DNA from 3 places in the Orrella marina genome. Region 3 is predicted to be linked to each of the others. Evidence: predicted binding sites of a transcription regulator. Region 3 holds the regulator's gene; each other region holds the start of a gene.
What was found. The regulator sigma-54, encoded in region 3, starts transcription at its own class of promoters, with help from an activator protein. The targets are predictions, from matches to a motif close to TGGCANGNAANCTGCTTT.
Positions count from the first base shown of each region.

Region 1: the regulator sigma-54 is predicted to act here: its motif matches at 2,699-2,716, upstream of glnK (P-II family nitrogen regulator).
Region 2: the regulator sigma-54 is predicted to act here: its motif matches at 5,521-5,538, upstream of DBV39_RS08420 (TorF family putative porin).

Region 1 is NZ_CP028901.1:1,075,307-1,085,048, reverse strand. Features, by position in the region: gene pheS (phenylalanine--tRNA ligase subunit alpha) at 1-585, opposite strand, end outside; gene rplT (50S ribosomal protein L20) at 992-1,351, opposite strand; gene rpmI (50S ribosomal protein L35) at 1,366-1,563, opposite strand; gene DBV39_RS04805 (accessory factor UbiK family protein) at 1,966-2,223, opposite strand; gene glnK (P-II family nitrogen regulator) at 2,753-3,091, shown strand; gene DBV39_RS04790 (ammonium transporter) at 3,116-4,342, shown strand; gene gadC (glutamate:gamma-aminobutyrate antiporter) at 4,583-6,154, opposite strand; gene DBV39_RS04780 (glutamate decarboxylase) at 6,416-7,813, opposite strand; gene DBV39_RS04770 (FomA family porin-like outer membrane protein) at 8,034-9,065, opposite strand; gene DBV39_RS04765 (basic amino acid/polyamine antiporter) at 9,130-9,742, opposite strand, start outside.
Region 2 is NZ_CP028901.1:1,876,020-1,885,761, forward strand. Features, by position in the region: gene DBV39_RS08400 (fumarate hydratase) at 184-1,680, shown strand; gene DBV39_RS08405 (DUF6268 family outer membrane beta-barrel protein) at 1,807-2,718, opposite strand; gene DBV39_RS08410 (histone deacetylase family protein) at 3,068-4,000, shown strand; gene DBV39_RS08415 (DUF4395 family protein) at 4,137-4,568, shown strand; gene DBV39_RS08420 (TorF family putative porin) at 4,697-5,446, opposite strand; gene DBV39_RS08425 (MaoC family dehydratase) at 5,892-6,386, opposite strand; gene DBV39_RS08430 (FeoA family protein) at 6,699-6,944, shown strand; gene feoB (ferrous iron transporter B) at 6,937-8,838, shown strand; gene DBV39_RS08440 (YcjF family protein) at 8,982-9,742, opposite strand, start outside.
Region 3 is NZ_CP028901.1:3,260,359-3,270,100, reverse strand. Features, by position in the region: gene DBV39_RS14920 (peptide chain release factor 3) at 1-952, shown strand, start outside; gene DBV39_RS14915 (hypothetical protein) at 1,029-1,700, shown strand; gene rpoN (RNA polymerase factor sigma-54) at 1,811-3,238, opposite strand; gene DBV39_RS14905 (hypothetical protein) at 3,254-3,934, shown strand; gene leuA (2-isopropylmalate synthase) at 4,426-6,138, shown strand; gene DBV39_RS14895 (ferritin-like domain-containing protein) at 6,139-6,969, opposite strand; gene DBV39_RS14890 (DUF3429 domain-containing protein) at 7,032-7,493, shown strand; gene DBV39_RS14885 (HipA domain-containing protein) at 7,681-8,637, opposite strand; gene DBV39_RS14880 (SET domain-containing protein) at 8,858-9,376, opposite strand; partial or broken gene panB (3-methyl-2-oxobutanoate hydroxymethyltransferase) at 9,417-9,742, opposite strand, start outside.

The DNA.
Region 1 (9,742 bases), 2.0 Mb from region 3:
AATCACCTTGATCGGAGGCTTGTGCATGCGCGCATAGCGAACCTGCATCGGGCTGGTGTGTGTTCGCAGCAGTAAAGGCAGTCCTTCCGAGTCCTTCATGTCCACGTAGAACGTGTCTTGCATGGACCGTGCAGGGTGATTCAGCGGATTGTTCAGGGCAGTGAAGTTGGTCCAGTCGTTCTCGATCTCCGGGCCATCGGCGACCGCAAAACCGATCGACTGAAAAATGGATTCCACTCGCTCCCAGGTGCGGATGACCGGGTGAACCGATCCGCGCCCACGTCCACGGCCTGGTAGTGTCACATCAATCGTCTGCTCGGCAAGCTGGGCAGCTAACGCTGCGTCGGCCAGTGCCTGGCGACGTGCTGTCAGGGCCGCTTCAACCGCTTGCTTGGCCTGGTTGATGCGGGCGCCTTCTTCGCGCTTCTGTTCAGGTGAAAGTTGAGCCAGACCTTTCATCATGGCTGTAATGGCGCCCTGTTTGCCAAGGAACTTGGCCTTGGTGTTCTCGAGGCTGGCGCTGTCATGGCAGGCCTCGAATGCCTGACTGGCTTGCCCAATCAAATCATCTAGCGTGGTTGACATCGGATATCCGTGGTTGGAGAAAGCGGTTCACGAAAATAACCTGGAAACAGGCAATGGACTGTGTCTGGTACTGCCAAATTCTATTGCGCTCTATTGTGTTCTGTTGCGATCGTGCTTTCATCAGCTTGCGCCGGAACCCCAGGCTTTCAAGCCACAGTCAGGTATCTGACCTGACTCGTCTGCCGGGACCTGGTCGCCATTGTACGAGCCTGCATCACGCTCCGCCTGGAACTTGTCTGACAGAATGTTTGATGCATCGAGTATCGACACATCCCGGTTATCCGGGATCACCGACGGTGCATTTCAAGTCTGATTGCAACGGCAGCAATGCCTGCAAAAGGAAACGGAGCCAACCTGGCCCCGTTTACCTGATGCGTCAAAGCGCAACCATTTCACTCTATCGTGATCAGGCTGCCAGAGCTGCTTTGACCTGATTGACGATGGCCGCAAAACCAGCCTTGTCACGAACTGCCATATCGGCCAGAACCTTGCGATCAAGGTCGATCGAAGCCTTCTTCAGCCCGGCAATGAAGCTGCTGTAGGAAACACCGTGCTCACGCACTGCTGCGTTGATACGGGTAATCCACAGAGCACGGAATGTGCGCTTTTTGTTGCGGCGGTCACGGTATGCGTACTGACCAGCACGCATAACTGCCTGCTTGGCAATCCGGAATACATTACCACGGCGACCACGATATCCTTTGGCGGCGGCGATAACTTTCTTGTGACGAGCCCTTGCGGTGACTCCACGTTTTACGCGAGGCATACTTTATTCTCCTATCAAGCGAAGGGCATCATGGCGCGAACGGCGGCCACGTTGGACTCATGAACCGCTGTCGAACCGCGCAACTGACGCTTGTTCTTGGTGGTCTTCTTGGTCAGGATGTGGCGCTTGAACGCCTGACCACGCTTGATGGAGCCACTGCCCCGTACTTTAAAGCGCTTGGAGGCGCTTTTCTTGGTTTTCATCTTAGGCATGATGAGATTCCTGTTTTAATCAGTCACCTGGGTGGCATCCAGACCTCTGGAACGCACTTTGATACCCGGAGACGCTTTCTTGGGGCTTGTCACCCGGAAAAGTGACTCACACCCGATTCGCTTGCGGCTTTTGCCCAAAAAAGCTAAGCGCCACATGCGACGTATGCTTGCGACACACTTTTTATGGCTTTAGCTTTTTAAGCGAAGCCTTTGATTATAAACCAAATCGAACTTTGATGCGCAACACCCGCCCGGTTTTGCCTGTCAGTGCTCAATCAATTGTTGAGCGGAACGCCTGATGTCGCATCCTGACAGGCGACGGCCCGCTGTCAGTTCCATGCGCATCAGGCGCGATCCGCCTGCCTTGTTCCTTGAGTCTTTTGTCTGCACAGGACCTTCGGATCAGCCCTTGTCGTTCTCCAGAGCGGTCACTCTCATCTCGAGTGCCTGAATCTGCTTTTCGAGCGCATTGGTACGCTTGATCGCCTCGCTCAGCATGTCTGCCTGAATATCAAACTCTTCACGCGTGACCAGATCAAGCTTGCTGAATGATTGCGTCATGAAGGCGCGAACGTTGCGCTCGACATCGGCCGCGGGACTGCGGGCGATCAGGTCCGATACGTTTTTCTGAAACGCCTCAAGCCAAGGGTTGGATTGCATGAAACACCTCCATCAATGTGAAACAGCGCAAGTTTAGCGTTTGCGGGTGCGTTGTCCCTTCAAGGAACGACGGACAAGGCACTGTTATGGAGACTGTGCCAAGTTCAACACGACTTGGCAAGCATGGGCCGACTTTCCATGCGTCATTCAGGGATTATCCCGAGTGTGTGTTTGCACCCGCCCCACCGTGATACAGCCAGGCTTCGCGCGACGGTTCAGACGACCTCGCGTCCTCGCAAGCGCTAACACGCGGACGATGAGTATCAGGAGTGGACGTATTCATCGTCATCGGGTTCGAGCGTCATCTATCTGGCTGGATTCGTGCGCCGAGATGGCGCACGCACCAGTCTGGTGCAACCAGATGGATGCGTTCGTTTGCTTTGGTGCACCGTTGTGATGCACAAATCCTGAAACGAAGGTTTTTATGCTGTCGCGCATCAGGTGGTTACAAAGAACACCAGAGCACAAGCAAAGTTGGCATGCGAATTGCTTGATGTGATTCACCCGTACCTGAAACTGAGGAATGACCATGAAACTCATCATAGCGATCATCAAGCCGTTCAAGCTTGACGAAGTCAGAATCGCCCTGTCAGCACTGGGTGTGCAAGGGCTCACCGTGACGGAAGTCAAGGGTTTTGGACGTCAGAAAGGCCATACCGAGCTCTACCGTGGTGCTGAATATGCGGTGGACTTTCTGCCCAAACTGCGCATCGAAGCTGCTGTGTCAGACGACATCTGCGAGCAAGTCATCGAGACCATCGAGCAGTCCGCGAGGACCGGCAAGATTGGCGACGGCAAGATATTCGTTGCCGAACTCGGAGAAGTCGTTCGAATCCGCACGGGTGAAACCGGCGAAGCCGCCCTATAACCCAAACAATCACTGGAGCTTGAAATGGATAAAGCAGATGTCTCATGGATAATCGTCTCGACGGTGTTCGTCATCTTGATGGTATTGCCCGGGCTGGCCCTCTTCTACGGTGGCCTGGTTCGTTCTAAAAACGTGCTGTCCGTGCTGATGCAGGTCATATCGACCTTTTCGCTGGCTGTTGTCTTGTGGTTTATCTACGGCTATAGCCTGGCCTTCACAGACGGCAACGCCTTCTTTGGGGGCTTGTCCCAGTCGTTCTTCTCGAATATGTTTGATCCTGCGAGCGGCGAGTTTGCGCTGGCTGGTTCGATCCCCGAGATTCTGTTCGGTTCGTTCCAGGCAACCTTTGCTGGTATCACCTGCGCGCTGATCGTTGGATCCTTCGCTGAACGTGCGCGGTTTTCTGGGGTGCTGATCTTCACCGCCATCTGGATGACCTTCTCTTACATTCCTATCGCACACATGGTCTGGGGTCCTGGCGGCTTCTTGCTTGAGCGTGGTGCACTGGACTTTGCAGGTGGCACGGTGGTTCACATCAACGCCGGTATTGCTGGCCTGGTGGGTGCCTATGTGATTGGCAAGCGGATCGGTTTTGGTAAAGAGCCCATGCAGCCCCATAACCTGCCCATGACCATGATTGGTGCATCGCTTCTCTTTGTTGGCTGGTTCGGCTTTAACGGTGGCTCGGCGCTGGCGGCCAACGAGACAGCAACGCTGGCTGTGTTCAACACACTGATTGCAACCGCTGCCGCCGTGCTGGGCTGGACGTTCACTGAGTGGGTCGTGAAAGGCAAACCTTCCATGCTGGGTGCTGCATCCGGTGCTGTGGCGGGTCTGGTCGGCATCACGCCTGCGGCAGGTCTGGTTGGTCCGTTTGGCGCCTTTGTGATCGGTGTCGTATCAGGCGTGATCTGCGTCTGGGGTGTCAATGGTCTGAAGCGACTGCTACGTGCCGACGATTCTCTGGATGTCTTTGGTATTCACGGAGTGGCTGGTATTGTGGGTGCGATTCTGGTCGGTGTCTTCAATGCCCAGGCATTCGGCGGTCCTGGTCTGGAGTCGGCTGGCATGATCTGGGGTCAACTGTGGGTGCAGATCGAGGGTGTCATCATCACCATCATCTGGTCCGGTGTTGTTGCCTGGATTGCTTACAAGATTGCTGACGCACTGGCTGGTATCCGTGTGCCAGAAGATGTCGAACGCGAAGGTCTGGACATCAACAGCCACGGGGAATCGGCTTACCACAGCTAAACCGGTTCAGTGAGTCGCAGTGATTGTTAGCACAATCACTGCGCATCCACCCAAAAGAGCTGACCAAAGCCCCCAACGAGACGTTGGGGGCTTTGTCTTTAGGGCAAGTGTCCGCGCAAGATCTGCCGCTTGTTCTTTGCTTTGATGTGCCTCGCCAGGTCACCGTGTGCGATGCAAAAGCACGCGGTGACCTGGCAGTGTCAGCTAGACGTGTCAGTTAGCAGTGTTCATTGCAAGCGACTATTTGTTACCCGGACCGCTGGAATTTGTCGACGAACCCGCACCCGATTCGCTTTTGGCGACAAAATGATGAGTCGAGCGCGCTCTTGGATGTATGAAGTGATGACCGTCTTCCATGTTGTGTGCTTTGATGTGCACGAGGTCAACTGCCAGCTTCTTGCCTTTCTTGTCATGCAGTGCATAGACGATGAAGGGAATCGCGGCCACAACCAGAAAGCTGATAATGAGCAGCTCCAGATATGTGTCGTGGTTGGCCGCACCGGGCAAAGAGCTGGGTGGAACAAATGAAACTAAAAACGCCAGCAATGAAATCACAAATCCCGATCCGGCCAAGACAACTTTAAAGCCCTTGCTACCAGGCACATGAAACGCCCGCTTCTTGTCCGATTGCTTCAAAATCAGATGGATATATCCCAGAAACAGCATGAAATAAGAGCAAAGATAGATCAGCACGGTCAGCGTAAGCGCAATCATGAAGGACATATTGCTGCCGCCACCGGTGTTGGTCAGCACGATGAGCGCAACCGTCGTGATGCTCAACTGGAAGATGACCAGATTAACTGGCACATCGTTCTTGTTCACCTTGGCCATGCTGTGTGGCAGGATACCCTTCTGTGCGGTCACGAACATACCGCGTGAGGGTCCTACGATCCATGCAGCGATCTCGGCCAGTACACCAAGTACCAGCAAGGCCGCAATCACACGAACAGCCCATTCAAGTCCACTGCCAAAGTGCCTGACGAGCACCTCGAAAGTCTGCACCACACCGGCCGACAGGTTGATCTCGTGCAACGGGATCACTGCCGCCACAGACAGACCACCAATCGAACTCAGGCAGATTGCCGCAATCATCAGCATCACGATTGCGATCGGATAGTCCCTGCCGGGATTCTTCATTTCATTGACGTGCGTGGCGGACGCCTCAACACCCATATAACTGAGGATAAAGGCAACGAACACCACCAGAGTTCCCAATTGAGTGAAGTCCGGGAAGAACGTGGCAGCACTCATTTCGACGGCTAAAGGTGCTCCACTCATAAGATAGGAAATGGCCAGAAACACCAGAATGAGGGCTGGCAACAGAATCCCCAGAAAAAATCCCGCCTTGGCAATCTGTGCGGTGTGTTTGGTACCACCGAACTGCGTCAATGCCAGACCCCACAAAATCACCAGGCCAGCGATGGTTTTGACCGTCGGATCAGTGTTCAAGGCTGGCCATGCCAGAATATAGGATAAAGCACCAAGCACGAAATAGAGCATCGGAATAAACCCGATTGCGATCTGTAGATAACCAAAAGAGATGGCTGCAAAGCCCCATCGTTCGCCCAGCGTATTGCTGACCCAGGCAAATACCCCGCCCTCTTCCCAGCCTTCAACAGTGGCCATTTCAGCTGCACACAATCCGACCGGAATGAACCAGAGTAAACCACCCAGAAGCAGAAAGAACACGAGGCTAAACCCCGAGGTTGCAAATGTCGGGTACTCGTAAACAGCCATCACCATTGAGGCTGTGATCGCAAAAAAACCTAGCAAACTGAGTTGCTTTGCAGTGTTAGCAGGCGCTTGCGCCATGACGTTCTCCGAAAAAAGTCGAACACACCCGAACTCGCTCGATCGCACATCGCCCCGACTTGCGTCGAGTGATTCCTCGTATAGCCATCGAGCACATGAATCATCGATAGAGTTAGCGTCAGGCCGCAGAGACTGCGTTCCGCGATTGGCCTGATGTGAGAACCCACAAACCGCCGGGGTCATCCGCACCAGGCGGATAACCCCAATCTACCTGGCAGATCATCTGAAATCTGATCTGCCTCCCTGCTGGTGTACTACCGATCAGTGGCTGTAGCCACTACCTTCTTCTTTAGACAACGGCGTTGTCACTGGATGCTTCTCGAAGTAATCCAGTGCGCGGCGCATATCATCCAGCAGCAGAGAGGCCAGATCCATGCTGACGCCGTGGCGAACCAGGATCCGCTGAACCACCAGATCCTCACGCTGAGCGGGCATCGAGTAGGCCGGGACCTGCCAGCCACGACTGCGAAGACGATCGGCGAGATCGTAGAGCGTGTAGCCACCGATGGCAGCACCTTCCTTGAGCTTCCAGGCCAGCGCGGGAATTCCTTTCTGACTGTCGCCGTCAAACAGAATCTCGAATGGGCCCATTTTGGCAATCTCGGCCGCGAGGTACTGGGCGGTCGCATAGCATGCGTTGTGGATTTTGGCGTAGCCTTCACGTCCAAGTCGCAGGAAGTTGTAGTACTGAGCAATCACCTGCCCGCCTGGTCGCGAGAAGTTCAACGCAAACGTGGGCATGTTGCCACCCAGGTAGTTGACGTTGAAGATCAGATCTTCGGGCAGATCCTTGGCCTCACGCCAGACGACCCAGCCCGCACCCAGCGGCGCCAGACCGAACTTGTGACCTGACGAGTTGATGGATTTGACCCGTGGCAAACGGAAATCCCACTCAATGTCAGGTGCGCAAAACGGTGCCAGGAAGCCGCCGCTGGCGCCATCGACGTGAATCGGAATATCCAGACCAGTATCGGCCTGCAACTTGTCCAGTGCATCGTGCACTGCTTTGACGGGTTCGTACTGGCATGTGAAAGTCACTCCTAACGTAGGCACCACACCAATTGTGTTTTCGTCGACGCGCTTAAGTACTTCTTCCGGGCTCATGATCAGGCGATCACCTTCAAGCGGAATCTCACGCAATTCAACATCGAAATAGCGGGCGAACTTGTGCCAGCAGATCTGAACTGGTCCGCAGACCAGATTGGGACGATCGGTGGACTTGCCTTGTGCCTTGCGTTTGTTACGCCACTGCCATTTCAAGGCCAGGCCGCCGAGCATGGCCGCTTCCGAAGAGCCGATGGTCGAGCACCCAAGGGTTGTTTCCGCTTCTGGTGAGTTCCAGAGGTCAGCCAGCATGGCCACGCAGCGACGTTCGATCTCCGCGGTTTGTGGGTACTCGTCCTTGTCGATCATGTTTTTGTCGATCGAAAGTGCCATCAACTCCTGGATTTCGTCATCAACCCATGTCTGACAAAACGTAGCGAGATTCTGGCGTGAATTGCCGTCAAGCATCAACTCGTCGCGTACGGCATTAAACACATTGCGCGGATTCTCTTCGCGTTGCGGAAACCGGCTCTTGGGCAGGCTTCGGGACAGTTCCTGAGAAGCGTAAACGTCATCGAACGCCGATGCGTTGCGATTGTCAGACGTGTCATTCATGGTCGATCTCCTTGAAAAAGTAATATGCAATCTGGTTGTACAAACGCCCATTCATCCTCTTCTGCACCTGTATCGACCGTATCGACCAATACCGAGCCAGGCAGAGGCGGAAAGCGAGTCCAGGTGTATGACACCTTGTATGGATAGAGCGCAATCTGTCTTGCGTTACCTTGTTTCTCAACCGCCTGGCAAAAACCCGGGCCAGACGCCGTTATCATGCTCAAAAGTTGTAAGTCACCCCAAAGCCACCTTGCGGCTGAAAACTCCAGCCACCGACCGAGTCTCCCCATACCTGGTTCGAGTACTTCACCTGTACAAAGACATTGAATGACAACTTGTCATTGACGTTATAGGTCAGCATCAACTGAGGCAACGCGAAAAGGATGTAAGTGCTCTTGAAGTTGCCTGCCTGCACGGTAGGCCCAAGCCATTCATACTGCGCGTTGCTGGCGATGAAAGGTTCCCAGGAGCCATTCCGGTTTGAGGCCATGAATGGGTCGAGACCACCAATGAAGTTAAACGACAATGAGGTGTTCTGGTCGAACTTGAACAGCGTATTCTGATACTGCAGCCAGGCTAGCGCCACAAAATAGTTGGCACTGCTGTAGTTGCCGTTAGGCCCGCTGATCTGCAAGGCGCCGCTGTACCAGTCCTTGAATGCGTAGGCATTGAGCGTGAACGAGAAGTTGCCAGGCAAATCCCAGTTGGTGAGTAACCCGATACCGGCCGTGTTGATACTGCCTGACCCGCCCTGCGAATTCCATGCATGGACATACTGCGGTGCCAGTGCGAACTGGGTCGCCTTCAGGAACTCCGATCTGGGCAGATACTCCGAGAAATCAAAGAAGGTCTGGCCGTATACGTAGTTTGTGGAAGTGCCGGTCATGTTCGTCTGGTTCTCGAACATGACCGACGAACTCCAGTTGACCTTTGAGTCCCCTAACTTGCCGTAGTTGTAGGTCAATGTGCCTGCGGGTTGCGAGAAATACTCGTACTGTTGATTGGGTGCCCCTGTGTAGTCGTCATACAGTCCCCAGGTGCGGTCCCACACGAGGTTCAAATTCCATTTCGGTGCGAAGTTGTAGTTCAGCGACAAGGAAGGGTGTGCTGTCGCGGTTTTGTATCCACCTGAATTGCCGTAAAACGTTTGCGTCAGGCCAATCGAACCATTGGGCTTGAACCCCGGATCTGCCTGGGCAATTCCTGAGCACAGCAACAATGTGCCAAGTCCTGTCAAAAGTGATCTGCTCATTTACGCTTCCTTAAGCGATTTCCGTGTCTCAGAGTTTTGGCGTTATTCGTATCTGGCCTGATCGTCATATAGAGATCTTGCCAGCCACCAGCGCCATCACCACTGCTGCATCAACGATTAGCAGGATCAGCAGGTATAAAAGCTCGACTTTTGTGAAGATCGGTTGCCCGTCCTTCTTTTCGGTGCGCGACCAGATGTATACCGGCAACCCCAGTGTCATGAGGATGGGTACCAGCACGACATACTGCATCTCGCTGGCGTAGATGATGAACAGACAAAACAGCGAACCCAGAATCCCGCTCCAGAGCGCCATACCACGGCTCGCACCGCGGTAACTGCCATTCATGCAGCTTTTGGCAATGAATAACGTGGTGGTAATGTAGGCAGGCACCACCATCAGGGCGCTGATGTTGTACATCGTGTTCCAGGCATTGTTGGAAAAGTACACCAGCAACATCGCCACTTGCATGACAGTGCTGCTGACCCACAGGGAAACGCTGGCAGCATCGTTCTTGTTGGTTCGCGCGAAAGCTTTGGGAAATGCACCATTCTCGCCAGCGGCCATGGGGATCTCCGCGCATAGCATGGTCCATGCCAGCCAGCCAGCCAGTACGGAAATGATCAGGCCCACACTCATGAGCCAGTTACCCCATGCCCCATGGACCACATGTTGCAGA
Region 2 (9,742 bases), 1.4 Mb from region 3:
TTTCTGACCGAATCAGAAATTCCCTTCGCTACAACAGTGATACGACTGTTCGCGCGTTGCCTTGTATCCAGGAGCATATTCAACAGTTGATGTTGGCAAGGCATAAGTTGTCATGCACGCGACGAGAATCACTTGGATCAAGCAACGCCGAAGGTTAGATTGCGTACATCCCTGGAGAAATGCATGAAACAGATTCCATCAACCCACGTCACCCAAAGCATCACTGATGCGCTGCAGTTCATCAGCTACTACCATCCCACCGACTTCGTGCAGGCACTCACGTCAGCGTGGACACGCGAGACCGGCCCCGCAGCAAAGAATGCACTGCTGCAATTGCTGGTCAACAGCAAGATGAGCGCGACCGGGCACCGTCCTGTATGTCAGGACACTGGTGTAGCGCACGTGTTTTTCAGGATGGGGATGGACGTCCGAATCATCGCTCCTGACGGCCAGCCCACCCCGACACTGCAGGCAATGGCGAATGAAGGAACGCGTCAGGCTTACACGCTCCCCACCAACCCGCTTCGCGCGTCCATGGTGACGGATCCTTTAGGCCAGCGTCTGAACACACATGACAACTCTCCGGCGATCGTTCACATCGAACTGGTAGAGGGTGATGTCTTCGAACTCACTGTGGTTGCAAAAGGAGGAGGTGGCGACGTCAAGGCCAGGTATGGCATGCTCAACGCCCGAGACAACGTTGCGGACTGGGTTGTTGATCAACTGCCTGGCATGGGTGCTGGATGGTGCCCGCCTGGCGTGCTCGGAATCGGCGTGGGTGGCAGTCCCGAGCAAGCCATGGTCATGGCAAAGCGGTCGTTATTTGCCCCCATCAACATTCAGGACCTGCAGAACAAGGAAAACCCTGATCCAGTCGAAAAATTGCGGCTCGAAGTATTTGAAAGAGTCAACGCGCTGGGCATCGGGGCGCAGGGTCTGGGTGGTCTGCAAACCGTGCTTGACGTCAAAGTGCTCACGGCGCCCTGCCATGCTGCCCTTCAACCGGTGGCGCTGATTCCAAACTGTGCTGCGACCCGCTTCATCACCTTCGAGCTTGACGGTTCGGCACCTGCGGAGTTCGACCCTCCTGCGCTCGACATCTGGTCGGACATTCCCGACACATTGCCAACGGGAGACGGCAGTCGTGTGGACTTGGACCACTTAAGCAAGGAGCAAGTGGCGCAATGGAAAGTCGGAGACCGACTGCTGCTAAGCGGAACACTGTTGACAGGGCGTGACGCGGCCCACCACCGGATGCATCAGATGCTCGAGCGCGGCGAACCGCTGCCAGTCGACCTCAGAGGCAAGGCACTCTTCTATGTCGGACCAGTCGACCCGATTGAAGGTGAAGCCGTAGGCCCGGCAGGTCCCACCACCTCTGCACGCATGGACAAGTTCATGCCCCGACTGCTCGAGGAGACAGGACTGCTACTCACGGTAGGCAAGGCGGAACGAGGACCTGTTGCGATCGATGCCATCCGCAAGCACGGCACACCTTACCTGGTGACGGTTGGCGGCGCAGCATTCCTGGTCGCAAAAGCAATTAAACAAGCCAGAGTGATTGCATTCGAAGACCTGGGGATGGAAGCGATTTACGAGTTTAAAGTCAAGGACATGCCTGTCACGGTTGGAATCGATGCCAGAGGACAGACGATATACCGAATGGCAAAGGCAGAGTAAGGCAGATTGAGATGCAATCAGAGACAATTGGTCGCAAAGAGCGTTGCGCCAGGTCGGGCGCCTGAGCTCTACCCGGACAACTCGATCAGACCGTGCCACGGTACTGTTCGGGTCGTCCGACCATCATCAGAATCGATGGGTGAAGTTCACAGCCAGACCGAAGCCTGTGTTGTACCCCGTGTTGAGGGTTGTCTGCTGATCGGCAGACTGCACCTGCACATTGCCCGCGAAGGTTGCAAACGCGTAGAGATCCACTGCGGTCGTGCGGGTAAACGCGTAACTTGCCCTCGCAAAGACAGGGATCATCCTGTTCTGACCAACACCGCCAGCGAAGGGGCCCGAATCGTTCAGACGGAAACGATACTTGCGCCAGGCGCCACCTAACCCCAAGGTCCACCGATCATTTGCGACGTACTCAAGTTCCAGACCTGCACCACCGGCCGGACCAGCCGGCAGCGGGTTCTTCAGCGTGAGCCTGTCCGTGATCTTCCAGTTAATCACCAGAAACGGGAATGCGCTAGTTCTGTCAAACTCGCGAAAGACACCTGCACCGATTCCGAGCGTGAAATCCGGAGAGAACGTTTTGGTAACGCTGGCCAGTCCACCGTACAGCGACGAGTCGGAGGCTCCGACGCCACTTTCTCCAGACCATTCAATCGTCGGAATCACCGAGAAACGCAAGTCCTGACTTGGCGCATAGGTCAGATTAAGACCAAGCCTGGTTGTGTTAATACCACTCCAGGGAGCGACTGAACCCAGTGCGCCCGGATTGTTCCAGTTCCACTTCTGATAGGAATAATCCACGCTGGCGCCCACTGCGAACGTCTGATTGAACTGATGCAGGGCTCCAATCCTTGCGCCGACCTCGTACCAGTCAAAATCCCCACCTCCGTCCAGTCCGGTTTTGAACTGGTTCATGCCTCGCAGATTGACCTGTCCGGCCGTTTGACCAGGAGACAAGCGCTGTGCATAGGCAGTCGACACCGCAACGGTCAAGGCTGCACAGGCGACTGCGGTGAACAAAGTGCGAAGTCTCATAAATAAAAAGATCCTGTTGATTTGCCTCGAAGAGCACGGAGCGCGCCGTTAAATCGTCCCGGTTGATCATGAATGTGACCACAGAACTTGATCTTCAGACCAGACTCGAGATTTGCAACTGGTCAGTTCAATATCATACCGGATAGTTACATTATGTCTTTGGATTTTCGGCTACCGTTCAATTTTTCGATTCTGCTTTTCTGCTGCAAACCACAAACTGAGACTTGACCCTGAAAACTGATAACGAAACATCCTTTTGGTTCCTGACCAGATCATACCGAGAATCATGGCATGGTTGCCAATACAGCAGCAGATTAACCTCCCCCACCCCGTTTACTTCGAGAGACAGATGCAGGTTTTCTACAGCGATCACTTTGTTCTTCCGCTGCCACCAGAACACAGGTTTCCGATGCAGAAGTACAGGCTGCTGCGACAGAAGGTCAGCACAATCCCCGGTATCGTCTTGTCGGAAGCAACTGGCGCTACGGACAGTCAGTTGTTACTTGCTCATGACCCCGCCTACCTGCAAAGTCTGATCCGCGGCACTCTGGATCCTCGCGCCCAGCGGGAGATTGGCTTTCCTTGGAGTGAAGCCATGGTCGAGAGATCGCGCCGATCCGTCGGCGCAACAATCGCGGCGAGCCGCGTGGCGCTCCAGGAAGGCGTCGCTGTCAACCTTGCAGGTGGTACACACCATGCCTACCGTGACCATGGTAGCGGATTTTGCGTATTCAATGATGTTGCGGTTGCAGCACGATCACTTCAGCGCGAACTGGGTCGTCGATCCATGCGTATCGCCATCATCGACCTCGATGTGCATCAGGGCGATGGAACCGCCAGCATCTTCGCCAATGATCCGACTGTATACACCCTCTCCGTGCATGGGGAAAGAAACTTCCCGTTTCGCAAGCAGACCAGTCGCCTCGATATAGCCTTGCCGGACGGCACGCAAGACACCACATATCTGGAAGCACTCCGTCACGGCCTCCAGACCCTGGAAAACCAGTGGGAACCAGAGTTTATCTTCTTCCTGGCCGGTGCAGATCCACACAAGCAGGACAGACTCGGCAGAATGAACCTGACAGACCGGGGAATGAAACTTCGCGATGCACAGGTCTTCGAGTTTGCCAAGAAGCACCAGCTGCCCATCGCCATCACCATGGCGGGAGGATACGGTCTTGATATAAACACCACCGTCGCCATGCACCTGCAAACCGTTCAGGCTGCCGCAACGTACTGGAACGACTACCTTGAGCACCCGGCTCACCCCCCCGGAGTTTGAAACAGCGCTCGCCTCCTGTCACTTTTATTGTTCTTTTGATGCAAATGCCCAACAGACGACAGTATTGGAAACAATCTATTTACTTACGTTATGTTTTTATGTATATTGTATTCAACTAATTTAAAGGGGTACAACCATGCTTCGCTTCGATGTTCCGCCCGTCAATTCGAATGTTGTTCGTCTTGAGGCTTTCATCACCTTCGCGTTCTGTTCAGTTGCACTGCTGGGCTTTCCTTACCTGCTACCCGTGCTTGCGGTCATGGGCCTCGTACGCGGATTCATTGGACACTACAAGTGCCCATCACACCGGGTCTTTGCAACCCTGATGGAAAGAAACAAGATTGCGGGCAAGAAAGAGAATGCTGGCGCCAAGGTGTTTGCCAACAAGATTCTTTTCATTGCCGCCACCGTCGCGAGCATTCTCTACTTCTCGGGCAACGATCTTTGGGTGATTCCCACCACTGCACTTGTCATCTTCTCGACGCTCGAGTGGGCATTCTCTTTCTGTGCAGCCTGCTGGGTCTATGGTGCCTGGTACAAGTTCTTCCCGCCCAGAATGCCGGGTTGAACCTGTGCGCGTTTTACGCAATCGCTGACACGAAGACAATCGCCTGATGATCTCAGGCAATTGTCTATTTTGCCCTGTCGCGGGCAAGACCTCGTACATCGCCTCCACAAAGTCAGGGAAACAAATGATCAGAATGACTTTGCGATCGAGAACAGCACGCCGACCCGACCTGCGTTATACCCCTGGGAACTTGTATACAGGCTGTCAGTAGACGCCCCCACCACGCTCAGATCGAACACCCACCCTTTGATATCCTTGTAAACACCTGCTTTGTAGTCAAAGTAACCATTCTTGTTATTGCCATTGATGTCCTGAACATTGTTCAGGAACTGATAGCCGGCGTGCAATCCAATCCCCCAGCCATCTCCGAGATCGAAGTCGGCCGTTGCATCCAGGTATACAGCGTTCTTGGAGTCGGCATAACCAAACCAGTTAGTCGGTGCCCAGGAAACTTTAAACCCGACAGGTCCGGCACCAATCCCGACATACAACTCAGTGGTATTTGGAGAAACAGCCATGGTTGAGCCTGGATAGGCGTACTGGAGCACGCCCATGTCTAGCTCAATTCCGTTTCCGATGTCTCCTTTCCAGCCCCCATAAAAGTCCATCTCAAGTGAAGTCCCTGACGTCCATCCGACGTTTGAGTTCCAATTGCCGAGGTAAAAGCCAGAGCTGTGGGTCAGATCGATTCCCAGTTGAGCGGTAGGCTTGAAATTGGTCTGTGTATAGCCACGAAACCGGTAGTCGTTGGCGATCGTGATGTTCCCTGACAGATTGAATCCATTGCCAAGGTCGGTGCCTTCGGCTTTGGCGCCAGCTGCAGCCATCAGCAAGACAGGCACACAGGCCAGGGCTGCACAGCGAGAGTAGGCTTTCATTTTTATTTCCTGGAGAAGTAGGTTGAACGTTCGCTCGGAACAGATCATGTCTGAGAACGACATGGCAAACTTCTCTAGCAGGAATCATGCCAACTTCACGGCGTTAATTTCGGGTCTGTCTGTACATTCCGATTCTGACCTCAACAGCACACGAGGCGATTCTTGACCTGTGTACTCCGAAATATATGCACCATATTAGACATACGGAGGATCACCTTCACCTCAGAAATGCTTCACATCGAGGCATGCAGGATCTCCCTTGACTTCCACCCCGAAACCAGCAAGTTCCAAGGAGCAAGCATTGCCTCTGACCAGCCCCCGGGATCATAGACGTCCCGGCAGCTACTGACTGCTTCTAGCGGGCTCGTACGATGAGCGCCCGGGGCTCCCGTCACAAGTCTGCAATGCTCGTCCCACCATCTACCCTTGCGTGTTAGCAGACTGCCTAGGCCTGGTCTGTTACTCGCTTGACAAAACGCAAAGGGGTATAAGTCATCAACGCCTTTCCTTCCTCGTTGACCACCGTATTTACCGTGCGTACGATGCCGCGGTCAGGTCTGCTCTTGCTCGGACGAGCCTCGGTGATCTCACTGATCACCTCGATGGTATTGCCCACAAAAGTTGGTCCATGAATTTTCATGTCCATTTCGAGAAACGCATATCCAGTATGCTGCATCGCAGCCTGCATGATCAGCCCTTCTGCCATTGAAAAGACCAGTGCACCGGGAACCAGTCGCCCCTTGATGTCTGAATCTTTCTTCAAGAACTCGGTATTCGTGAACAAGACCTCGGTAAAACCCGTCGCGTTGACAAACGAAACCAGATCAGCCTCTGTAATGGTTCGTCCTACCGTCCGAATCTTTCTGCCAACAACCATCTCGTCAAAGTGCAGACCCAATCCCAGTATCTCGATCCCGTCCTTGCTTAACTGAAGTCCCATTCCTCGTGTCTCCGTATCCTTCGTATGCGTTATGCACATTGTGCACCGTATTGCTTATCCTGAGCTTCTTTCTAGGCGCATCCATGCATGGCACTCAGGCTGAGCGATCGAGTGTAGTCCAGACACACCGCACTCGGGAAGCGATCCGGAATGTTGCAACGCACACCGGGCGCCCATCCTTACTTCCATTACCACTGAACACTGTCCCGACATGACGCACAGGCGATCGTTCGTCCTGGTTGTCTCTGCACACAAATTCTTCTAAGTTATACTTTATGTTCTTAAAAACAATGATTACTATTTACATTCTTCATGAACAATCTCAACACGATTGCTGTAGGGCAGCTCAGACGGATTCATCACGTCCACGCCCCCACCAGCCTTTCAGAAATCGCCCTGCACTTGCAACAACTTGGATTCCTTCCCGGGGAGCAGGTCATCGTTCAGCGGCGCGCAAAACCAGGAAACGACCCCATCGTAGTGCGAGTTGGGACCAGTACGTTTGCGATTCGCAAGTTTGAAGCAGCCTGCATCAAAGTGGAGACACAAGATGATTGAATCTCCGGTTCAGATGTTCCCACCCGGCATGCTGTTCGCCCTGGTTGGCAACCCAAACTGCGGCAAGACAGCGCTGTTCAATCGCCTGACAGGTAGCCGTCAGAAAGTTGCCAATTATTCCGGGGTGACAGTCGAGCGCAAGGAAGGCAGGTTTGGTGCGGCAAACGGGCGATTTGCGAGAGTGCTGGATCTTCCCGGTACCTACAGCCTCTATCCTCGCTCTCAGGACGAACGGATCACGTGCGATGTGCTCTCTGGTTTTGCCAGGGGCGAGAAGAGACCCGATGTGGTGATCTGCGTTATCGATGCAACCAACCTTCGCCGTAGCCTTAGGCTGTTCTTTTCTGTTCAGCGCAAGGGACTTCCCTGCGTGATTGCATTGAACATGATGGACGAAGCAAAGGCGCGCGGAATCGGTATCGATGCAAGAAAGTTATCCGAATTACTGGGCGTTCCCGTTGTCTGCACAGTTGCGGTGAAGTCCGGAGGTGACCGCGAGTTGCGTGAACTGATCGAAGCGCTACTTCATAACAAGCAGGCTCTCGAACTTCCCAAAGACATTAGCAACGACGCTATCCCGGCGGAACAGGATCACAAACGTGTGCAGCGGATCCTGACCCAGCTTGGCATTGACCACCTGGTCCCGGACGTGCGCAGTGCCCGGATCGACGCCATCGTCATGCATCCTGTGATCGGGCCGCTGTTGCTGGTAACGATCCTGTTTCTGATTTTCCAGGCCATGTTCGAATGGGCATCGATTCCAATGGACATGATCGAGGAAGCCGCCGGATGGGTCGGCGAAACCGTTGAAGCATGGCTGCCAGACGGGTGGATCAAGAGTCTCATTATTGACGGCATCATCGCGGGAGCAGGTGGAGTACTCGTGTTTCTGCCACAAATTCTGATCCTGTTTTTCTTCATCCTCGTCCTCGAGGAATCAGGCTATCTCCCACGGGCGGCCTATCTACTTGACCGAATCATGGGGAGCGTAGGATTGTCAGGTCGCTCGTTCATCCCGCTGCTATCCAGTTTTGCATGCGCAATCCCCGGGATCACGGCAGCGCGCACGATCAGCAACCCCAGAGATCGCATAGTCACAATACTGCTTGCACCGCTCATGACGTGCTCGGCCAGGCTCCCGGTCTACACACTCCTGATCAGTGCTTTCATCCCCAGCCATACGCTGGACTATGGCCTGTCACTCCAAGGGCTGGTGATGTTCGGTCTTTACATGGCAGGGATTCTGTCTGCCATGACCGTCGCATGGGTTCTGAAGGTGACAACCCGTACTGGACGTCAGGTTCGACCACTTTTAATGGAATTACCAACCTACAGGATTCCAAGCCCTTTGAGCGTATGCATTGGTCTCTGGCAACGTGCAAAGATCTTCCTGCGCCGAGTGGGTGGTGTCATCATGACCATGACAATCGGACTGTGGGCATTGCTTAGCTTCCCGTCTCCCCCTGTTGGTGCAACGGGAGCGGATATCGAATACAGTCTGGCGGGCATTCTTGGGCGGTGGTTGTCGGTACTGCTTGAGCCGATTGGCTTCAACTGGCAGATATCCATCGCCCTGATCCCCGGTCTGGCTGCCCGGGAAGTCGCCGTCAGTTCGCTAGGCACAGTCTACGCACTTTCCGGTAGTGAGGATGCCGCGGCCGAAGCCCTTATCCCGCTCATCACACAACAATGGTCGACGGCCACTGGTATGGCTATGCTCGCGTGGTACATCTTTGCACCTCAGTGTCTACCCACATTCGCGGCCATGAAACGGGAAACAAATGGCTGGAAAGTCCCGGTCATTGCGATCACTTACATGCTCATCCTGGCCTATCTGGCGGCATGGATTGCTTACCGGGTCACACCCATGATGCTACCAACTCATCTGATGTAATCATACGAGTAATCGGGTGAGATGCCCCACAAGTCATCATTTTCCAATTACCTGGTAACTCACCCCTGCTCAGAGATTCCTGAGCAGGGTTTTTTGTTTGTCGCAGCCCGGCACCTATCTACCGCATTGTCTGCAGCACCGCCCTAGATGCTGTTAGAACGAACCATCGACAGCACTTGCTGCGCGTCAAGCGTCGCCGCCTTTTCCTGTATCTGCGGCAAATACTGCTGCTGCATGGATTTAGCGGGACCCATCAGATCCGAAAATGTCCGTTTAAGCAGATCCGTACTCATTTGTCTGCCTTCGCCGTAGTACCGTTTAGCCAGTTGCCCAAGCGCATAAGTTGTCGCAAACGACATTGCGACAGACGCTGCTGAACGGCCGACCTTACGCCCTGTCTTGCCCATGAAACTGCCAAGCAGACCGCCTAACAACTTACGTCCAAACTGCTCAACGTATTGAGACGTCAAACCAACACCGACAGTAGCGAGCAACTCCCGGATATGCCCCTGGTCCAGGTCATAACCCGCTTGCTTGCCAATCCGGTACACCATCTTGATCTGAAGCGGAATGATCGCGACCGAAGCCCAGGATTGCGGCAAAAGCTCCAGCGCGCCGTTCAGAATGGCATATTTGAGCACCATCGAGTCAATTTGTGCATGATTAATCTTGAGCGAGGCCGGCCTGACAGACTCGGCGTGCTGTGGCACTTGCTCCACAGCCGGCTCAGCCAGGGCTTGCTGTGCTGCGAGCGCAATCGAGTCAGCCGCCTCAATCTGAGGAGTCTGCCGTGCATGAGCCGACAATCCGAGCTGCTCCGAGAGATCTCTCAGGAAGGTGCGTTCCGCCTCACAAATAGTCGAATCACTTTCGCATACACACACTGCCAGTTCGTACGCATACT
Region 3 (9,742 bases):
CTGGGTTCAGGCACTCGATGAAATCGAGCTCATCCGGGAGGCTTCCCCGACCCTTGACCGTCAAGCGTTCCTGGACGGCAGGCAGACGCCCGTTCTCTTCGGCTCGGCCATCAACAACTTCGGGGTGCAGGAAGTCCTCGACACTTTAGTCGAGATGGCTCCTTCCCCCGGTCCCCGCAAAGCGCTAGAGCGCACCGTCGAGCCTGATGAACCCAAGTTCACCGGGGTGGTTTTCAAGGTTCAGGCCAACATGGATCCTGCCCATCGAGACCGCGTCGCTTTCGTGCGGGTCAGTTCGGGACGCTTCACACGCGGTATGAAGTTACGTGTGAGTCGCACCGGCAAAGACATTCGACCCAACAATGTGGTGTCATTTCTGTCGCAACGTCGCGAACTGGTTGAAGACGCGGTCGCCGGAGATATCATCGGCATTCCCAACCACGGCATACTGCACCTGGGCGACGTGCTGACCGAAGGCGAGACACTGCACTTCACCGGGTTACCCTTCTTTGCGCCTGAGCTCTTCCAGGCAGTTGAAGTCAAAGATCCGTTGCGAACCAAGCAGTTGCGGGTAGGGCTGACGCAACTCGGTGAGGAAGGTGCCATCCAGGTCTTCAGGCCAGAGGCTGCGGGCGGGGCGATGCTGCTTGGCGCAGTGGGGGTCCTGCAGTTTGAGGTCGTTGCCCATCGCCTTAAAACAGAATACGGTGTCGAAGCCCGGATGATGCCGTCAAGGTACAGTCTGGCTCGGTGGGTTTCGGCAGAAGACTCGAAGGAATTGCGCAAGTTCCTGGATGCAAACATGGCAAATATCGCCTACGATGTTGTTGATGCGCCCGCGTTTCTGGCATCATCTGTTGCCCAGCTACGGGTTGCACAAGAGCGGTATCCGCAGATCCAGTTTCATACAATGCGTGAACACGGTGGCAAAGTGTTTGATCAGGCGGGCTGATTCTGACCCTCGGCAGGTCCCCTTGCTTCATGCTGACAGGCGTAAAGCCCGCACCTATTAACGTTGATGTTCCAAGATGTCCTGGCGATTCCTGATTTTCTTTGTGGTGTTCTGCATGGCCGGTTCTGCTCTGGCGGGAATGGTCGTGGGCAACTGGCTGGTCAGCGAAGCGCCTGTTGTCGACGAAGGTACACGCACAAACGCAGGACTGAATACTGAGCAGGTTCTGGACGCATCTGGTCGGCCCCTTGCCGGCATTGCGCCGCAGCCGCTAACTGACGGCACGCTCGGCGTTCCACAGAACCGGATTCAGCCAATGTGGGAAATTCAGGCTGTCTCTCTGTTTGACTCGAACCTCGATCCGATGGTGTCACTGGCGATCGGCAGTCAGAGTTTCACTATCGCTGATGTGCTCAATCAAGCGGGTGCCGGACTCAGTGACGGTTCTTCAGACATTGCGACCTTAGACGTCACGCAGGGCGGCGGTGGATCTTCCGCGAATGATCGGGTCGGAGACATTGCCAGACAGCAGGGGGGAAGCGGCAACACACAGGGTGGCTCGGCTCCTGGCAACTGGCAGCAAGCACTTGATGAGGCAATCCGTGCCTGCGACTCGGTTGGCTTTTTCAGTCGGCCGGGATGTATCGAGCAGGCTCGCCAGCGGTTTTGTGGGCCGAACAATGCCTGGGGACGTTACCGCCACTGCCCGGCCCAGCAGGGTTTTGGTCCCTCTGGCGGTGGTGCCTGACAAGGCGGGTCACTCACCTTGCAAGCTCTCTGACCCCTGTCGTTCCCGTCGTGAGGCCGTCACGGCCTTGTTACGACGTCTGGACCGGTGTCACCTACCGCCTTCCTTGCTCAGACAATCGATGCCTGGGACTTACGCAGTGATGCCGTCGGAATACGCATCTGTTCCCGATACTTCGCCACGGTCCGCCGGGCAATCGTGATGCCCTGCTCCTCAAGCAGTTTGACCAACTGTGCATCCGAAAGAGGTTTGGCACGATCCTCGGACTGAATGAACCCTTTGATTCTGCTCTGGACAGCCGTCGAGGATGTAGCCTCCCGACCCTCGGTACTTAATCCGCCCCCAAAAAATCGCTTGAGCTCCACCGTCCCAAACGGTGTCAGCATGAACTTCTGAGTAGTCGCTCTGGAAACCGTCGACTCATGCAACCCTAGTTCTCCAGAAATTTCTCGCAACGTCAGGGGACGAATGGCTCCCCATCCCTCATCAAAGAACGCTTGCTGGTGGTCGGCAATCGCCTGAGAAACTCGCATGATTGTCTCGAATCGCTGCGACACGTTGCGAATCAGCCATCTTGCTTCCTGCAACTGCCCGTGCAAGGCAGTGTGCTCACCGCTTCGGGCTGAGCCAAGCGCCTGGGCATAGACTTCGTTGATACACAATTTAGGAACCACTGACTCATTGAGCTGGATCTGCCACCCCTTGGCAGTTCGTCGCGCAATCACATCGGGCACAGCAAAATCAGCGGCTGGACGTGTCCACTGGCTTGCGGGACGGGGGTTCAGGCGCCGTATGCCTGTACAGGCTTGTTGCAACAAGTCAGCAGGGCAGTCAAGCTGTTCGCGCAAACGGCCAAGATTACCCGTTGCCAGCGTGTCAAGGTGATGCTGGCAAATCTCCCGGCCCAGCGCAAGCACCTGTTCATCGGCGAACACCGGCAACACGGCGAGATCCGGTTGTTCCAGTTGCAGCAGCAGACACTCGGACAAATCCCGTGCACCAACACCCGGCGGATCGAAGGACTGAAGCAGCCGCAGCGCAGCAGCAAGCTCATCCAGTTCAACACCGGTTTGCGGATCCAGCATGGACAGCACTTCTGGCAATGAGGACTCCATCATGCCGTCATCGTTCAGATCGTCGATCAGCAACGACACCAGCGCGGCATCGCGTTCGCTGACATGGGTCGTCCCCAGTTGTTGTAACAAGTGCTCGCGCAAGGATATCTCACCCGCAGACTCAGGTCGTTCGAGTTGCTCATCATCGCGCTCACGTCGCAAACCGCCTGCGGGCGTCTCGGCTGCCGTTTGTGGCGATGGTTCGGCCTCAATGGTCTGCACGGGTATGTCATTGCCGTCCGTTCCGGTATCTGCGGCTTCAGACGGCTCCGGCGTGTCAAGCAGAGGGTTCTCTGCAAGGGCCCGTGCCACCTCAAGTTCAAGATCGAGCGTAGAAAGTTGCAACAATCGTATAGACTGCTGCAATGCGGGGGTCAGCGTCAAATGCTGACCCATGCGAAGCTCGAGAGACTGACGACTCATTAGTGAATTAATCCGATGCAAACAAATAGCCGATCGACCACAAGCCGGGACGATACCCGGTCCCTGAGCACCACCATCAGAAAACTTCTGCTGCCCACCCGCCTGTTACAGGCGGGTGTCATCGCTGCAGTCGTCATCATCTGGGTCTGGATTGCCCAGCAAATATTGCGGCTGGGCGGGATGATTCGCTACGACGGTCTAAAGTCCCTGGGACCTGAGTTCGTCAGGATCATGACCGATATCAACCCATACCTTTGGTGGGGTGTGGTCGCCATTCTGAGTCTGATTGTACTTTCAGTCACGCGCACCTGGCTGATCAACAGCCAGAAACGTTCCCGAACCGTCCTGGTGCCCGTTGCAGATGTACAGAGACTCGCAAACACACTCTCGGTGGAAGGCATCCAGGTACTTCGCTGGGTCTGGGACGAGAGCGCGGACCCGGTCACGGTCGGCGATCTGATCACCACGCGTCAGCAGCTTGGTTCGGGGCGGGTACGCAAACTTGCGATGGCACAGGCACAGGCGCTTGCGCTGGCTTCTGCAAGCAAGCCACCCTCGTTCAACATGCGCGACGCTGACACACCACAGACTCGGCCAGAGCCCGTTATCGACTCGCGTGCAACAGAAAGCGGCGAGCGCAAGGACCCACCGACGATCCGTGCTGAGCCCAGGACACGCAGCGAACCCAGCTTGTAAGCGAGATCGCCATCATCTGATTCCCGTTCCAGTCATGGTCGGGAGATGAAGGTTCTGACTGGTGTCGTGGATCCGACCCGCACGTCCGAACACGATGTGGCCTGAGACCCGCAAACGGGCAGCAAGCTCGGGTCAATGACCCGATCAAACTTGCATTTTTCCTCAGAATATGTTTTGCTATAGACATGAATACCTCAATGGGTCCTCGCGAGATGATTGCACAGGCAGCAACGCTGTCGGCTTTTGCTCGTCAGTGTGCTTCGACCAGCGCACGGGACGCCATGTCTTCGGCAACCCTCGCCACCAACTCCCTATCCCTACTACTAGCGATCGGTTGCCGGGCCTAGTGCCCCGTGGCAAGTCCGGCAGCCTAGTGCCACACCTGTGCGGTGATGCACGATTCGTGCGCTCGCGGGCACACTCCAGTTCAAAACCATTCACATTTAAATCGTTGCCAGTTGGCCCCGCCGATCGGGGCGAGAGAGGATTCCATGTTGACCGACCCATCCAAGAAATACATTCCCTTCAAGCCGTTCACAAAAGACTTTTCTGAGCGAACCTGGCCAAGCAAGCGCATCACTCATCCTCCAGTCTGGATGAGCACCGACTTGCGTGATGGCAACCAGTCCCTGATCGAGCCCATGAGCGTCGAGCGCAAGCTGCGCTTTTTCGAGATGCTGATCAAGACTGGCCTCAAGGAGATCGAGGTCGGCTTTCCGTCGGCTTCGCAGACAGACTTCGACTTCGTGCGCAAGCTCGTTGACGAAAACAGGATCCCTGAAGACGTCACCATCATTGCCCTTACCCAGTCACGTCCAGAGCTGATCGAACGCACGGTCGAAGCCGCGGCTGGCGCCAAGAAGGCCATGATCCACCTCTACAACGCCTGCGCCCCGGCGTTTCGCAAAATTGTGTTCAACATGTCCCGCGACGAGGTCAAACAAGTCGCCGTTGACGGCACTCGCTGGGTGATGGAAAACATGGCCAAGCATCCAGAGACCGACTGGTACTACGAGTATTCGCCTGAAGTGTTCAGCACCACCGAGCCTGAGTTTGCCCTGGACGTCTGCAACGCGGTAACCGAGGTGTGGAAACCCACCCCGCAAAAGAAGATTGTGTTCAACCTGCCAGCCACTGTAGAGGCGACAACGCCGAACATGTACGCGGACCAGGTGGAATTCATGCACACACGCCTGAACAAGCGTGACAGCATCGTCATCAGCGTCCACCCTCACAATGATCGCGGCACAGCCGTGGCTGCAGCCGAACTGGCCATGATGGCTGGTGCGGACAGGGTCGAGGGATGCCTTTTCGGGAACGGTGAGCGTACCGGCAACGTGGATCTCGTCACGTTAGCGCTTAACCTCTACACACAGGGAATCCATCCCGGGCTCGACTTCTCGGACATTGACGAAGTGCGCCGTTGCGTCGAGTACTGTAACCAGTTGCCTGTTCATCCGCGTCACCCCTATGTCGGGGACTTGGTGTTTACAGCATTTTCCGGGTCACACCAGGATGCGATCAAGAAAGGACTGGCCCAGCAAAAGCCAGACGCAGTATGGGAGGTTCCCTATCTGCCGATCGATCCGGCTGACCTTGGCCGTACGTACGACGCAGTCATTCGCGTAAACAGCCAGTCAGGCAAGGGTGGTGTGTCCTATCTGCTCGAGCAAGAGCACGGGCTGGTGTTGCCTCGCCGCCTGCAGATCGAGTTCAGTCGGGCCATCCAGCGCGTAACCGACGAGACAGGCCGTGAAGTCACATCCGACGATGTATACAGCCTGTTCTTCAAGGAGTATCTGGGCAAGAGCAGCCCCTGGAAGCTGATCAAACATCGCATCACAGGTGATCCATCTGCTGCGCAAGGACAACACTTTTCGATTGATGCAGAATTCGATGTCAACGGCCAGCGTCAATCCCTGAGCGGACAAGGCGACGGGGCAATTTCGGCCTTCGTCAACAGCCTGAGCCTGCCCGTACGGATTGTGGACTACCACGAGCATGCCATCGGGACTGGGACAGAAACGCGGGCGGCCTGCTATGTAGAAGTCAAGATCGGTGACTCGCTGCCAGGATTCGGTGTCGGCGTAGATGTCGATATCGTGACTGCTTCGTTCAAAGCCGTTCTCAGCGCAGTGAACCGTTACATTCAGGAAAACGGCATGGAGGCTGTGGAGGCCAGCACAACCAGCACGACCGCCTGATCAGGTGTCTTGCTGAACCAGTCGCGATAGCTCAGCCTCATCAAAGCCGGCTTCGCGACGAGCCTGCAGGTTGAACGGCCCCCGTACTCTGGGGGCCGAGTATTTCTGTCGTAGAACCTGTTCTGCCTGCTCACTGTCCAGCCCTCGTTGCTCACAGCACCAGTGATACCAGCGGTTGCCGATCGCGACATGACCGATCTCTTCGCGCAGAATCACATCAAGAATCTCGGCACCACGCAGATCACCCGCCTGGTAAAGCTTCTGACGAATCGGCGGAGATGCATCCAGCCCTCTTGCTTCAAGCGTTCTGGGAACCATCGCCAATCGCCCCAGCAGATCATCCGATGTCTTGACAGCCATCTCCCATAGCCCATCGTGGGCGGGGAAGTCACCATAGTCATATCCCAGTGACAGCAGGTGTTGTCGCAACATCGTAAAGTGTGAAGCTTCTTCACGCGCAACGCGCAACCAGTCTCTGTAAAAAGCGTCAGGCAGTCCAGAGAATCGCCAAACAATATCCAGCGCCAGATTGATCGCATTGAACTCGATGTGGGCGATTGCATGCAGCATCACCGCCCGACCTTCAACGGTCTGGACACCGCGGTGCTTCAGCCTTGCCGGACTGACGAGCTCAGGCACTGCAGGTCTTCCGGGCAAGACTGCGTCGGGTTCGTAGACCGCACCACTATCAATTGCGCTCCCGTCTCCGATCTGTTGGGTCAGCTGACACTTGAGGACAACGTCTGACGTCAACAGTGCGTGCAAGGCTTGAGCCCTGGATTCCCTTAATACTTCAGTCTGTAAACCGATGGTGACTGCTTTCGATGACATATGATCTGACCTGTCTGTTTCTCGTCAAAGCTACATTTTGAATTCGCTGTGGAGAGCATGTAATGTCGTTGTCTGAAACCTCTGAATCCCGGATTCCAGTTGCGGCGCTGGTGACTGGGCTCGGCGGCCTGGTCCCGTTCTGGGCGCTGGCGCTTTCACCGCTCGCTGAACTCGATTTCGCTCCCGTGATTTCGTTGTTCATCCTGAACACGTACGGTGCGGTGATTCTATCGTTTGTAGGCGCGATCTGGTGGGGACTGGCCGTCACGCTACCCAATGCACCGAGAAGCGCCATGTTCTGCTGGAGTGTCGTGCCGGCGTTGATCGGCTGGGTCGCTGCGGCTCCCATCATGCCGGCAGACATCGGGTTGCTGATTCTGATGGCAGGGTTTGCGATTCAGTGGCTACTGGATATCACCATGTTCGGCAGACTTGGCATTCCGGTCTGGGTGATCAAATTGCGCACAATTCTTACCCTCGGTGTCCTGGGAGCATTAGTCTGTGCCTGGTGGTTGCTGGTCTGAATTCTCATTAACCATGAAAGTCATCAAGCAAGTATCAGACTGAACGCGTTCGTGTCGGGTTCTCATTTCAGTATGACTTATTCCCGAGCATTCGGGGCCTCGCTGATGATGGAATCCAGCTCACGCTCCGAATTGCTATCACCAAGCTAACAATTTCTGCTTACGTCACTGGACGGCGCGCTGGTTGTTAAGCATCAACCTGTGAAGCTGAATCTTCGCCTGCGATTCGCTTGCGCATCCTCCTTATGATGGAGCCAACTTTCTCAATGACTCGCTCTGCGAGTACGCGCTGGCTGGGTTCCAGTAAAGGGATCACTTGGACTGTCGCTGCGGGGACGGCCTCCTCGACTGCGTCAGCCATCTCCTTTGCCAGTTTCTGCAAGTATTTTGGGCCAATGCTGAGGGACTTGGCCAGCTCCACGAAATGCGCCACCGTCAGCTGTTCTGGATCACTCTCTCCTGCAATCGAAAAAGCAAATCTGGAACCGAGGCCGGTGTACACCCGAGTGCACATCAGGTCATAAAATGGGGCGAGCCGCATCCCCCGTCCGCTTGCAATCATGGACAAATTCTTCGCATGTGAGTCGTTATTCCCCGTGTAGAGATTGAAGAATAGCCAGCGCAACAGATTCCGCTGATCCACACCTGGCTGAGTCGACTGTTTTAACAGCGCAAAGCAATCGTTGAAGTTTGGGCCGCCGTCGTATTCGTATTTCACCTCTGAACTCTTCCCGAGCAACTGACAGAAATCGGCTTGCCAGACCCGACGCACGACACCATCTTCTCCGAGTTTCCGGTCATAGCGTTCAATGAGACACGCGTGGGTTACCGGTTGATATGACACCTTCGCTGTGGGTAAGCCGCACTTGTGCGCGGCTAACATTATGATGGTCTCGTTCGCAGCAGATGCGAAGACATTAATGTCGGGCCGAACAATATCTGGTTTGAGGATATGTGTTGAAGGTGAACTCCCCATTGGACGGGACGGTTTTTCGTCTTTCTGGATATACAGCAGTAGTTTGTATTGAGCGCCTGAAATGGACATCCGGGGCTTTGGCAACCCTTGCGCAGCCCGCTCGATTTCCTCACGTTCTTCTATCCGTGTTCCGTTGTAGGTCAGTGCCCTAACCTGCTCCCACGTCAATTGCTGATAGATTGGTGCCTGAGGCTCCTCTCCATCCGGCAGGAGTACGATTGATCCGGCACACTCACCACCCACCTTTGATAGCAAGCCAAATGTCGTCGAAACCTGCTCCCGCATGCTGATGAGCATGCGTTGATCACCTTCGGGACGCAAATTCTCGAAAAAAGTTTAAAGGCAAAAATCAGCATCCCGACGGAAGGTGAGTCAAGCAGTCCTCGACCTATTGAGCTTTCACCGCTCGAGCTGCCTTGATCGCCCGGGATGAAAGCGCGAGCATCGTCGTACGACAACCCGGGGCACCGCAGTAGCAGGCGTACTGTGCTCTGACTTTTGCGGTCTTGCGACCCTCTATGACCAGAGCGTAGTCAAAGCTCAGCTCTTCGCCTCGCTCAATATCCCGCATGGCCACCACGAATACCTTTTCACCCTTGTCATCCTCTTCGGTTTCACAATTTGGCTCGCAGGAATGGTTGATCCAGCGCGAGTCATTGCCATCCTGATTGCCGTCGATGATCTTGCCGCTACTGAGCATGAAGAAAAAGGTGTGAAAGGGGTCATCCGGATCTGATGCGACCTGCCTGTCCGCTTGCTCGCTACTGATCCGTTTGCCCTCATACTCGAAAATCCGTGTCCCGGCCGGGATCCGTCTTCTCGCAAAAACTCCCTGCCCATGCAGCGCAGACTTCCTGACCTGGTGCCAGACAGGTCCAGGGGATTTTGCTGCGGAACGGGAATCCACCAATTCATCCGCGGATTCCGGTCGAACCGACTGAGAGCGTCTACCCGCCATTGCGCTTGACACCGAAACAATGACTGATATCAGGAAACGTTCCTGTACGCACCTCATCGGCATAGCGTTCGACAGCGCGCTTGACCTGTACGTCCAGATCGGCAAACCGCTTGACGAATCGGGGAACGCGGGTCCCGTTCATGCCAAGCATGTCTTCGGTGACCAGTATCTGACCATCGCAAGAAGCCGATGCACCAATACCGATAGTCGGAATCGCCAGGTCTTTCGTGATTTCAGCGGCAAGTGTGTGTGCTACCCCTTCCAGCACGACCCCAAAGGCCCCGGCTGTCTGGACTGCACGCGCATCAGCCTTGA